2 regions of the Dietzia sp. CH92 genome follow, and region 1 is predicted to be linked to the other one. Evidence: riboswitches for the same ligand, from Rfam matches in the RefSeq annotation. Region 1 holds a riboswitch; the other holds the start of a gene.
The links. A riboswitch is a leader RNA that binds a small molecule or an ion and turns the genes downstream of it on or off. The one in region 1 is predicted to bind thiamine pyrophosphate.

Region 2: it holds a riboswitch for thiamine pyrophosphate, as region 1 does, so the genes downstream of both, RWK90_RS05360 (3-oxoacyl-ACP reductase) here and RWK90_RS10460 (LLM class flavin-dependent oxidoreductase) in region 1, are expected to answer to the same signal.

Annotation. Positions count from the first base shown of each region.
Region 1 is NZ_JAVHXC010000004.1:232,739-237,359, reverse strand. It holds gene RWK90_RS10470 (nitronate monooxygenase family protein) at 1-815, shown strand, start outside; gene RWK90_RS10465 (PadR family transcriptional regulator) at 820-1,383, shown strand; gene RWK90_RS10460 (LLM class flavin-dependent oxidoreductase) at 1,420-2,697, opposite strand; TPP riboswitch at 2,688-2,787, opposite strand; gene RWK90_RS10455 (NAD(P)H-quinone oxidoreductase) at 2,808-3,848, opposite strand; tRNA gene RWK90_RS10450 (tRNA-Ser) at 3,965-4,050, shown strand; gene RWK90_RS10445 (alpha/beta fold hydrolase) at 4,078-4,621, opposite strand, start outside.
Region 2 is NZ_JAVHXC010000002.1:420,034-424,654, forward strand. It holds gene RWK90_RS05350 (SDR family oxidoreductase) at 160-1,059, opposite strand; gene RWK90_RS05355 (hypothetical protein) at 1,178-1,402, shown strand; gene RWK90_RS05360 (3-oxoacyl-ACP reductase) at 1,535-2,299, opposite strand; TPP riboswitch at 2,429-2,526, opposite strand; gene RWK90_RS05365 (SRPBCC family protein) at 2,598-3,074, opposite strand; gene RWK90_RS05370 (multidrug efflux SMR transporter) at 3,203-3,517, opposite strand; guanidine-III (ykkC-III) riboswitch at 3,528-3,594, opposite strand; gene RWK90_RS05375 (MOSC domain-containing protein) at 3,676-4,572, shown strand.

The DNA.
Region 1 (4,621 bases):
TCGAGCAGATCACCCAGAGCAACGCGGCCCACGCCGCGGCGAACCCGGACCAGTACGTCGCGCCGTTCGCGGTCAACCAGATCGTGCACCGGTCCAACGACCGGCTCGAGCAGGACCTGGCCACCATCGTCGAGCACGAGGTGCCGATCGTCATCACCTCCCTCGGGGCCCGCGAGGAGGTGAACGAGGCGGTCCACTCCTACGGCGGCATCGTCCTGCACGACGTCATCAACAACCGGTTCGCCCGCAAGGCCGTGGAGAAGGGCGCGGACGGACTGATCGCCGTGGCCGCCGGTGCCGGTGGACACGCCGGTACGCAGTCGCCGTTCGCACTGGTCCGGGAGATCCGCGAGTGGTTCGACGGGCCGCTGCTGCTCTCCGGGGCCATCGCGCACGGCCGGTCGATCCTCGCCGCGCGGGCCGCCGGCGCCGACCTGGCGTACGTGGGCTCGGCGTTCCTCGCGACCGAGGAGTCCCGTGCCACCGACGCCTACAAGCAGATGATCGTCGACAGCACCGCGGACGACATCGTCTACAGCAACCTCTTCACCGGCATCCACGGCAACTATCTGCGCGGCAGCATCGAGGCCGCGGGGCTCGACCCGGACGGCCTGCCGGAGTCCGACCCCTCGGCCATGGACTTCGGCTCCGGGGGCGCGTCCGATTCCAAGGCGTGGCGGGACATCTGGGGCGCGGGTCAGGGCGTGGGCGCGGTCCGCGGGACCGGGACCGTCCGCGACCTGGTCGACCGCCTGCGCGGCGAGTACGTCGAGGCCCTCGACGAGCTCACCTCCGGCATTACCGCGCTGCGCTGAACCGGTGTCGCTGAAGTTCGCGATCCTCACGTCGCTCACCGAACGGGACGGCAGCGGGATCGAGCTCGCCCGACGCTTCGACAGGTCGATCGGCTACTTCTGGCCCGCCACCCACCAGCAGATCTACCGCGAGCTCGACAAGCTCGCCGCGGCCGGCCTCATCCGCGAACTCCCGCAGGACGGACCGCCCCGCCGCGGCCAGCCCCGGCGGTTCGCGGTCACCGACGACGGCCGCCGGTCGTTGATCGACTGGATCGGTGAGGACGACGCCCCGGACGTGACGCGGTCGACCCTCGCGGTCCGCGTCCGGGCCGCCGCCGCGACGGGCCGGACCGACGAGGTGCGCCGGGCGCTCGAGCACCACCGCCGTCGGCGGCAGGAGAATCTCGAGCGCAACCTCGAGATCGAACAGCGGGACTTCTCCGCCGTCGACCCGTCGGACCCTCGCGGCGTCCTGCAGCACCGCGTCCTCACCCTGGGCATCGAGGAGGAACGGACCTGGCTGCGGTGGTGCGACGAGACGCTGGAGGCGCTCGACCGACTCCCGGCGCGGGCCGACGGCCGCTGACGCCGTGACGACGGCGGCGGCCCCCGCCGAGGCGGCCTACCGGGCGAGCAGCTCCCGGAGAGTCGACGCCCCGTCGTAGCTCGTGCGGAACAGTCCGCGGCGCTGCAGGACCGGGATCACGTGGTCCACGAACTCCTCGAGCCCGTCCGGGTAGCCGGGCGGCATGAGGTTGAACCCGTCCGCCGCGCCCACCCGGTACCAGCGTTCGATCTCGTCGGCGATCGACTCCGGGGTGCCGATCATCGTGCAGTGACCGCCGCCCGCGGCGAGGGTGCCCAGCAGCTCGCGCACCGTGGGGGAGTCCTTGCGGACGATCCGCAGGATCGTCTCGTAGCGCCCCTGCGGCCCCGTGAACTCCGACAGCGGCGGGAGGGCCGGGACGGGGGCGTCGAGCTCCCACCCCGAGCAGTCCTGGCCGGTGAACATGGACAGCTGCGCGAGTGACTCCTCCACGGGCAGCAGAGCGTCGAGGTCGGCTTTCTTGCGTCTGGCCTCGGCCTCGGTCGAGCCCACGTACGTGACGAGCCCCGGCATGATGACCAGGCCATCCCCGGCGCGGCCCGCGGCCCGGGCACGACGCCTCACATCCGAGCCGTACGCCGACGCCGCCTCGTCGTCGTACGCCACGGCGTAGATCCCCTCGGCGTACCGGGCCGCCAGGTCCCGGCCCGGCCCGGACGAGCCCGCCTGGAACAGCACCGGCCGGCCCTGCGGCGAGCGGGGCACGGTGAGCGGCCCGTCCACCAGGAAGTGCTCGCCGCGGTGGTGCACCGGCCGGACCTTCGCCGGGTCGGCCCACAGTCCGGCCCGGTCCAGGAGCAGCGCGTCGGCATCCCACGAGTCCCACAAGGCCAGCGCGGCCTCGACGAACTCCTCGGCCCGCTCGTACCGCTCGGTGTGCCCGGGCAGTGCCTCCATCCCGTGATTGCGGGCCTCGGCGTCGAACATCGAGGTCACCACGTTCCAACCGACCCGCCCGCCGCTGATGTGGTCCAGGGAAGCGAGCATGCGCGCGGCGTGGAACGGGGTGAAGAACGTCGTGGACACCGTGCTCACCAGACCGACGTGTTCCGTGGCCCGGGCCATCGCCGACAGGGCGGTCAGCGGCTCCAGGAACCACCACGAGCCGCTGGCCGGGTCACCCACCGAGTGGCCGTCGGCGAAGAACACCGCGTCGAGGCAGCCCCGCTCCGCCGTCCGCGCGAGCTCCTCCCAGTACGCGATGTCGCCGAGGCGCTCCACAGGGGAGCCGGGGCGGCGCCACGCGGCGGAATGGTGGCCGCAGCCGAAGAGGAACGCATTGAAATGCAGCATGAGGACATCCCTTCGCCGGAACTACCCGGAGCAGGTTCAACGGGTCTCATCTCAGCCGCCCCCTTCTGGGCGGCACCCCGTGTCGTGTCCTCGACCTTAGAGGGTGGCGTTCAGTCCAGGGTCAACAGGATCTTGCCGTGGGACTCCCCGGACTCCAGCAACGCCAGGGCCTCGGCGGCGCGGGCCATCGGGATCTCCCGCGAGACGCGCGTGGTGACATCGCCGGCGGCGACCATCGGCCACACCTGGTCCACGACCTCGCGGCAGATGCCGGACTTCCCGCCCGGGCCGTCCACGGGACGCGCCCGGAGGTTCGTGGCGAGGACGCCGGCCCTCCTGGGCAGCAACGCGCCCAGGTTGAGCTCCCCCTTCACCCCGCCCTGGAGTCCGATGACGATCACGCGACCGTCCGGCGCCAGGGAGGAGATGTTCCGCTCGAGGTACTTCGCGCCCATCACGTCCAGGACCAGATCGACGCCACGGCCCCGCTCGTCGTCGTCGGTCCATTCCCTCACCCGGTCGACGAAGTCCTCCTCCCGGTAGTCGATCACCAGGTCGGCGCCCAGCTCCCGACACATCCGCACCTTCTCCGGGCCACCGGCCGTCGTGGCCACCCGGGCGCCCAGGGCGCGGCAGACCTGGATCGCGTGGGACCCGATGCCCCCCGCGCCCCCGTGGATGAGCACCCGCGGCGCCCCCAGCTCCACCTCGCCCCAGTGGGCGTCCGCGGCGAGGAGCCCGCGGCCGAGGCCGCCCGTCATGGCGAGGTTCGACCACACCGTGCACGCCACCTCGGGAAGGGACGCCGCCTCGTGCAGCGAGACCCCCGCCGGAACGGGCATGACCTGGCCCGCGGGCACCGCGACCTTCTCGGCGTACCCGCCGCCGGCGAGCAGCGCGCACACCTCGTCGCCCACGGCGAGGCCCTCCACGCCCTCACCGACCGCCGAGATCCGGCCCGAGCACTCGAGTCCCAGGATCTCCGAGGCGCCCGGCGGGGGAGGATAGTGGCCCTTGGTCTGCAGCAGGTCGGCCCGGTTGACGGCCGAGGCCGCCACGTCGATGAGCACCTCGCCCTCGGCGGGGACCGGGTCGGGGACCTCGGTCAGGTGCAGGGAGTCGGGACCGTTCTCGTACGCGATGGCCTTCATGCCCTCGACCGTAGCCGGACTGCGTGCGGGCGGGTCGGGTGAACTAGCATGGGCCACGCCGTACAGCGTGGTTCCACGTGGAACCACGCGGCCGCGCGTGTCGCGGCTCACGGCGGGGAAGTGTGGCAGAGCGGCCGAATGCACTCGCCTTGAAAGCGAGCGTGCCTGAACAGCACCGGGGGTTCAAATCCCTCCACTTCCGCAGAGGCGGCGGCCCACCGCGGTGGGCTCAGGCGGTGGTCTCGCGCAGGTCCGAGGCCGAGACGTAACGGATGATCTCCAGCACGCGCGTGTACGAGCGGGACTTGCCGGACACGATCGAGGTGTGGTCCTCGTCCTCGAACATGACGGCCTTGGCCCGCCCGCCTCGGCGGGTGACCTCGTCCACGTAGCGGAGCGAGTTCTCCGGCGCCACGGTCACGTCCTGCCGTCCGTGGAGGGCGATGACCGGGGTGCCCGTGTCGATGTTCTGGATGGGGTCGACCGACGTGTACCGACTCGGCACCTCGTCGGGCGTGCCGCCGAGGGCCGTGACGATCCTGTCGTCACCGTGGGTGGCGGCGTACACCATGTCCAGCGGTCCCGCGATGGAGATGACCCGGGTGGGGCGGAATCGCGGGCTGGCCCCGACCTCGCCGTCCTCGAGCAGGTGCCGGGTGCCGGCCCAGACCGCGAGCTGAGCGCCGGCGCTGTGCCCCACCACCACCTCGTCATCGGTGGTGATCTGGGGGAACTTCTTGTCGACCTCGCTCACGTGGTCGAGAGCATCGGCC
Region 2 (4,621 bases), on a different contig from region 1:
TCGCCCCCGCCCCTGCCCGCCACATCCGCAGCCGCCCCCGCCGATGGCGTCTCGCCCGCACCGCGGTGCGCGCCAGACGCCATCGGCGGGGGCGGCTGTGTTCATGCCCTCGGCGGAGTCCCGGTTCGCCCCGCACGCGCTGCCCTGCAGGGCCCGCCGTCAGGGCGTGGGCGCACCGCCGGTCACCGAGAGGGTGTTGCCGGTCGTGTACGAGGACTCCTCCGAGGCCAGGTAGACGTACGCGCCGGCCATCTCGACCGGCTGGCCGGGGCGGCCGAGAGGGTTCTTCTGACCGAAGTACGGCAGCTTCTCGGGCTTCTGCCCGCCGGTCACCTGCAGCGCCGTCCAGAACGGGCCGGGCGCCACCGCGTTCACGCGGATCCCCCGCGGCGCGAGTTGCTGCGCGAGCGCCTTGGACATGGTGTTCACCGCCGCGCGGGAGGTGGCGTAGTCCACCAGGCCCGGGGACGGGGTGTACGCCTGTACCGACGAGGTGAAGATGACGCTCGCGCCCGGCTGCAGATGACCAAGTGCCTCCTGCATCATCCAGAACGGCGCCGAGATGTTGACGTTCATCGTCTCCGCCCACTGCTCGGAGCTGAGGTCCTCGAGGTTCTCGACGTACGTCTGCCGGGCGGCGTTGAGCACCAGCACGTCGATCCCGCCGAGTCCGGCCACGGCGTCGCGGACGATCCCCCGCGCCACCTGCTCGTCGCCGACATCGCCGGGCAGCAGGACGCAGGTGCGGCCCGCCTCACGGACCAGTCGGGCGACCTCGTCGGCGTCGGACTGCTCGGACGGGAGGTAGCCGATCGCCACGTCGGCGCCTTCGCGGGCGTAGGCGATCGCCACCGCGCGGCCGATCCCCGAGTCGCCGCCGGTGATGAGCGCGCGGCGGCCGGTGAGTCTTCCGTGGCCGACGTAGGAGGTCTCGCCGTGATCGGCGGGCGGCTCCAGCTCGGAGGCCAGCCCCGGTACGGGCTGCGACTGCAGGGGGATGTCGACCTCGTATTTGGTGGTGGGGTCGATGAGCGGCTGGGCGTTCGGATCGGTGGTCACGGCAGGCCTCCTGGGTCGTCGGGATTCCGACCGTACGCGCCCCGTCCGGATGCGACCTCGCCACGAATCACCGACACTGCGGAGGACCGCAGACTTCCCTCGAGACGAAGGAGCAAGCATGCCCCGTTACCGCGTGATTGACCCCGACCAGAACGTGATCGACGAGAAGGAGTTCGCTGACGACACCAAGGCGTACGACTGGTTCAAGACGGTCGAGGTCCCGGACGACGCGCTCGGGTACGCCATGGAGGTCGACATGGACGGCAAGTGGACCCGCTTCGAGATCAACGACGGCGGCACCAACACCTCCCCCGCCGCCGACGAGGGCACCGGCACTCCCTGATCCGAGACCCTGCACAACGGGCAGTCGGCCCGTCCAGCACACAATCCGCTACTCCGCCGGCGGATCCGCTACCTCCACGGGAGTAGCGGATTCCGAGGCGGAGTAGCGGATTTCGGAGGGCCCGGCCCGGCCTCACCCGTTGACCAGTCCCCCGTCCACGATGAGGTTCTGCCCGGTCACCGCACGCGCCCACGGGGAGGCGAAGAACAGCACGGCGTCGGCGAGCTCGGCCGGGGTGATCGCACGCCGCAGTGGGGTCCCGGAGGCGATGAGGTCGAACACCTCGGCGGGTGTGGCGGCGCTGGCGTCGGTGGTCTGGAGGAGTCCGCCGGAGACCATGTTCACCGTGATGCCGTCGGGTCCGAGGTCGGCGGCGAGGGTCCGGGTCAGGGACAGCGCGGCGGCCTTGGCGGCGGTGTAGTCGTGGTACGGCACGACGGGGTGCTGGAACAGGTTGGTGCCGATGTTCACGATCCGTCCGGAGCCGGCCTCCCGCATTCCCGGCAGCGTGGCCTGGGTGGTGGCGAGCGTGGCCTTGACGGCTCCGCGCAACTGGGCGTCGAAATCGCCCCAGGTCAGCGCGTCGGGGCGGGGGCGGGCGTCGCCGTTGAACGAGAAGTCGACGAGCGCGTTGTTGATGACCGTGGTGACGGGGGCGCCGAAGTGGGCGCGCGCGGCGTCGACGAGGGCGCGCACCTGGTCGTCGTCGGTGACATCGGCGCGGAGGGCGATGGTCCGGTCGGTGCCGAGTTCGCGGACGAGGTCGTCGGCGGCGGCCTCGCTGCGGTGATAGTTGACGACGACGAGAGCGCCTTCGCGGGAGAAGGCGCGACTGATGTCTGCACCGAGTCCGCGGGCTCCGCCGGTGACCAGGACGACCTGCTCGTCGATTCGCACACTGTGTCCGCTGTTCACTGCCACTCACTTCCCGGTGGTCCCGGCGAGGGTGACGATGTGGCTCCGCTCGTCGACCACGCCGGTGCGCGGTGGTCGGGCGGCGGCGCCACGACCCGCGGTGACGGGCGGTGTGCGCCGTATCGACATTCCTTCGCTGGAACTACCCAGATCAGGTTCGACGGGTGTGATCTCAGCCGCCCGGATGGGCAGCACCCCGTGTCGCCGACCACCTTAGATCACCGGGCGGGAGGACCAGGCGGCACCCGCACTGATCTGTGGAGCGCGTGTCAGCGCGTGATCACGTCGCGGTCTCGTACTTCGCCGCGAGCTTCGACAGCGTCTCGGTGATGCCCGCCGCGTTCTGCTTGTCCACGCCGACGATCTCGAAGAACTTCCCCAGCTTGGACGGCCGGTTGTCGAAACTCTCCACGACCTCGGTCCTCCCGCCCGGGGCCGGGGTGAACTCCCAGCGCCACCGGTGACCGGCGGGATGCGCCCACTCGATCACCTTCCGGGTGGGGGTGTCGCGGTATTCGGTCACCGTGCAGGTGATGCGGTAGGGCACGCCGTACATCCGCATCGCGGTGGTGAACTTGGCCCCGGCATGAAGGGTCGACGGCCCCTGGACGTTGTCCCGCACGGTTCCGGAGCCGTCGACGAGCCCGTGCTTCCGGGGATCGTTGACGAGGGCGAACAGTTCCTCGGCGGGTGCGTTCACGGTGACGCTGCGGGCGACCACGCGTGGTCCGCGGTCGACGGTGCTGATTGCGGTCATAGGAGGAGAACCTTCCTTGTGGACTCGGCCCGCTCTCGGACTCGGCGGATCGGCGAGCTCGGGTGCGGTGCAGCCCACCGTACGGCCGGGCTACGACATCGTGCGGCCCTTCGGGCATGCCCGATGGATCAACTGACGGCCTTGAGTCCGACCACGCCGCCGACGATCATCGCGAGGAACAGCACTTTCGCGGCCGAGACGGGTTCCGCACCGGTGACCATCGCGTAGACGACGGTCAGCGAGGCACCGATGCCGACCCAGACCGCGTACGCGGTGCCCACGGGCAGGTCGCGCATCGCGTAGGCCAGACCGACCATGCTCACGACCAACGCGACGCCGAACACGGCCGAGGGCCACAGTCGCGTGAACCCCTCCGAGCGGCCGAGCGCCGTGGCCCACACCGCCTCCAGAACTCCGGACAGAACGAGTACGACCCACGCCATGACAGCCTCCTGCGGGCCGTCTTGTCGCACACCGGGTACGGCACCCCTCGTCCGGAGGCCCCGGGCCGGGGCTCTGTTTCTCAGGCTCGCACGCGGCACCCTGGTGGGCAACGTCAGATCCGTCACCACGGCCGCCCCCGGAACCTAGGCTGGCCTCCATGAGAGTGGGCGTGGTCTCTGAGCTGTGGCGTTACCCCGTCAAGTCGATGCGGGGTGACCGCATCACCGAGACCGCCGTGACCGAGAGCTGGGGGTTGCCCGGTGACCGTGGCTGGGTCGTGCGGGACGAGGAGGCCGGTGAGATCCGCAGCGCCAAGAAGCTCGCGGACCTCCTCCGGTTCCACGCCCGCTACCTCGAGGAGCCCCTCGCCGACGCCACGCCGCCGGTCGAGATCGAGTTCCCGGACGGTTCGACGGTGCGGAGCGACGACGACCGGGTCCACGAACTGCTCTCGGCCGCGCTGGGTCGGCGGGTCAGCCTGCATCCGCGCCGGCCGGCGGACGACCACGAGCACTACCGGCGCCTCGCCGTCGACGAGGCGGACCTGCGGTCTCAGCTCGGCCTCGGACCCGATGACCCTTTCCCGGAGTTCACGGGGATGCCCGCGGACGTCCTCGCCGAGTTGGAGGACTACGCCAGCCCGCGCGGCACGTACTTCGACGCCCTGCCGTTGTCGCTGCTGACCAGTACCGCACTCCGGTCACTGCAGTCCGCGCTTCCGGACTCGGTGATCGATCCCCGCCGGTTCCGCAAGAACATCATCGTTCAGCACGAGTCGGAGGGATCCGGCGCGGGTGCGGACGCCGACGCGCCCGGAGGCGGGCACCCCGAGTTCGACTGGGTGGGTCGCCGCCTGGCCGTCGGCGAGGTGGAATGCGAGGTCGTCATGCGGATCTCACGCTGCCGCATGGTGACCCTGCCGCAGGCCGACCTGCCTCACGATCGCGGCATCCTGCGGTCGCTCGCCCGCGAGAACGGCTCGAAGTTCGGGGTCTACCTGCGCGCTCTCACTCCGGGCACGATCCGCGAAGGCGACGAGGTCCAGCTCGTCTGAACTCCGGTCTGGTCCACGGGTCCGGAGAGGAGCGGGCCCGTTCGCGGCT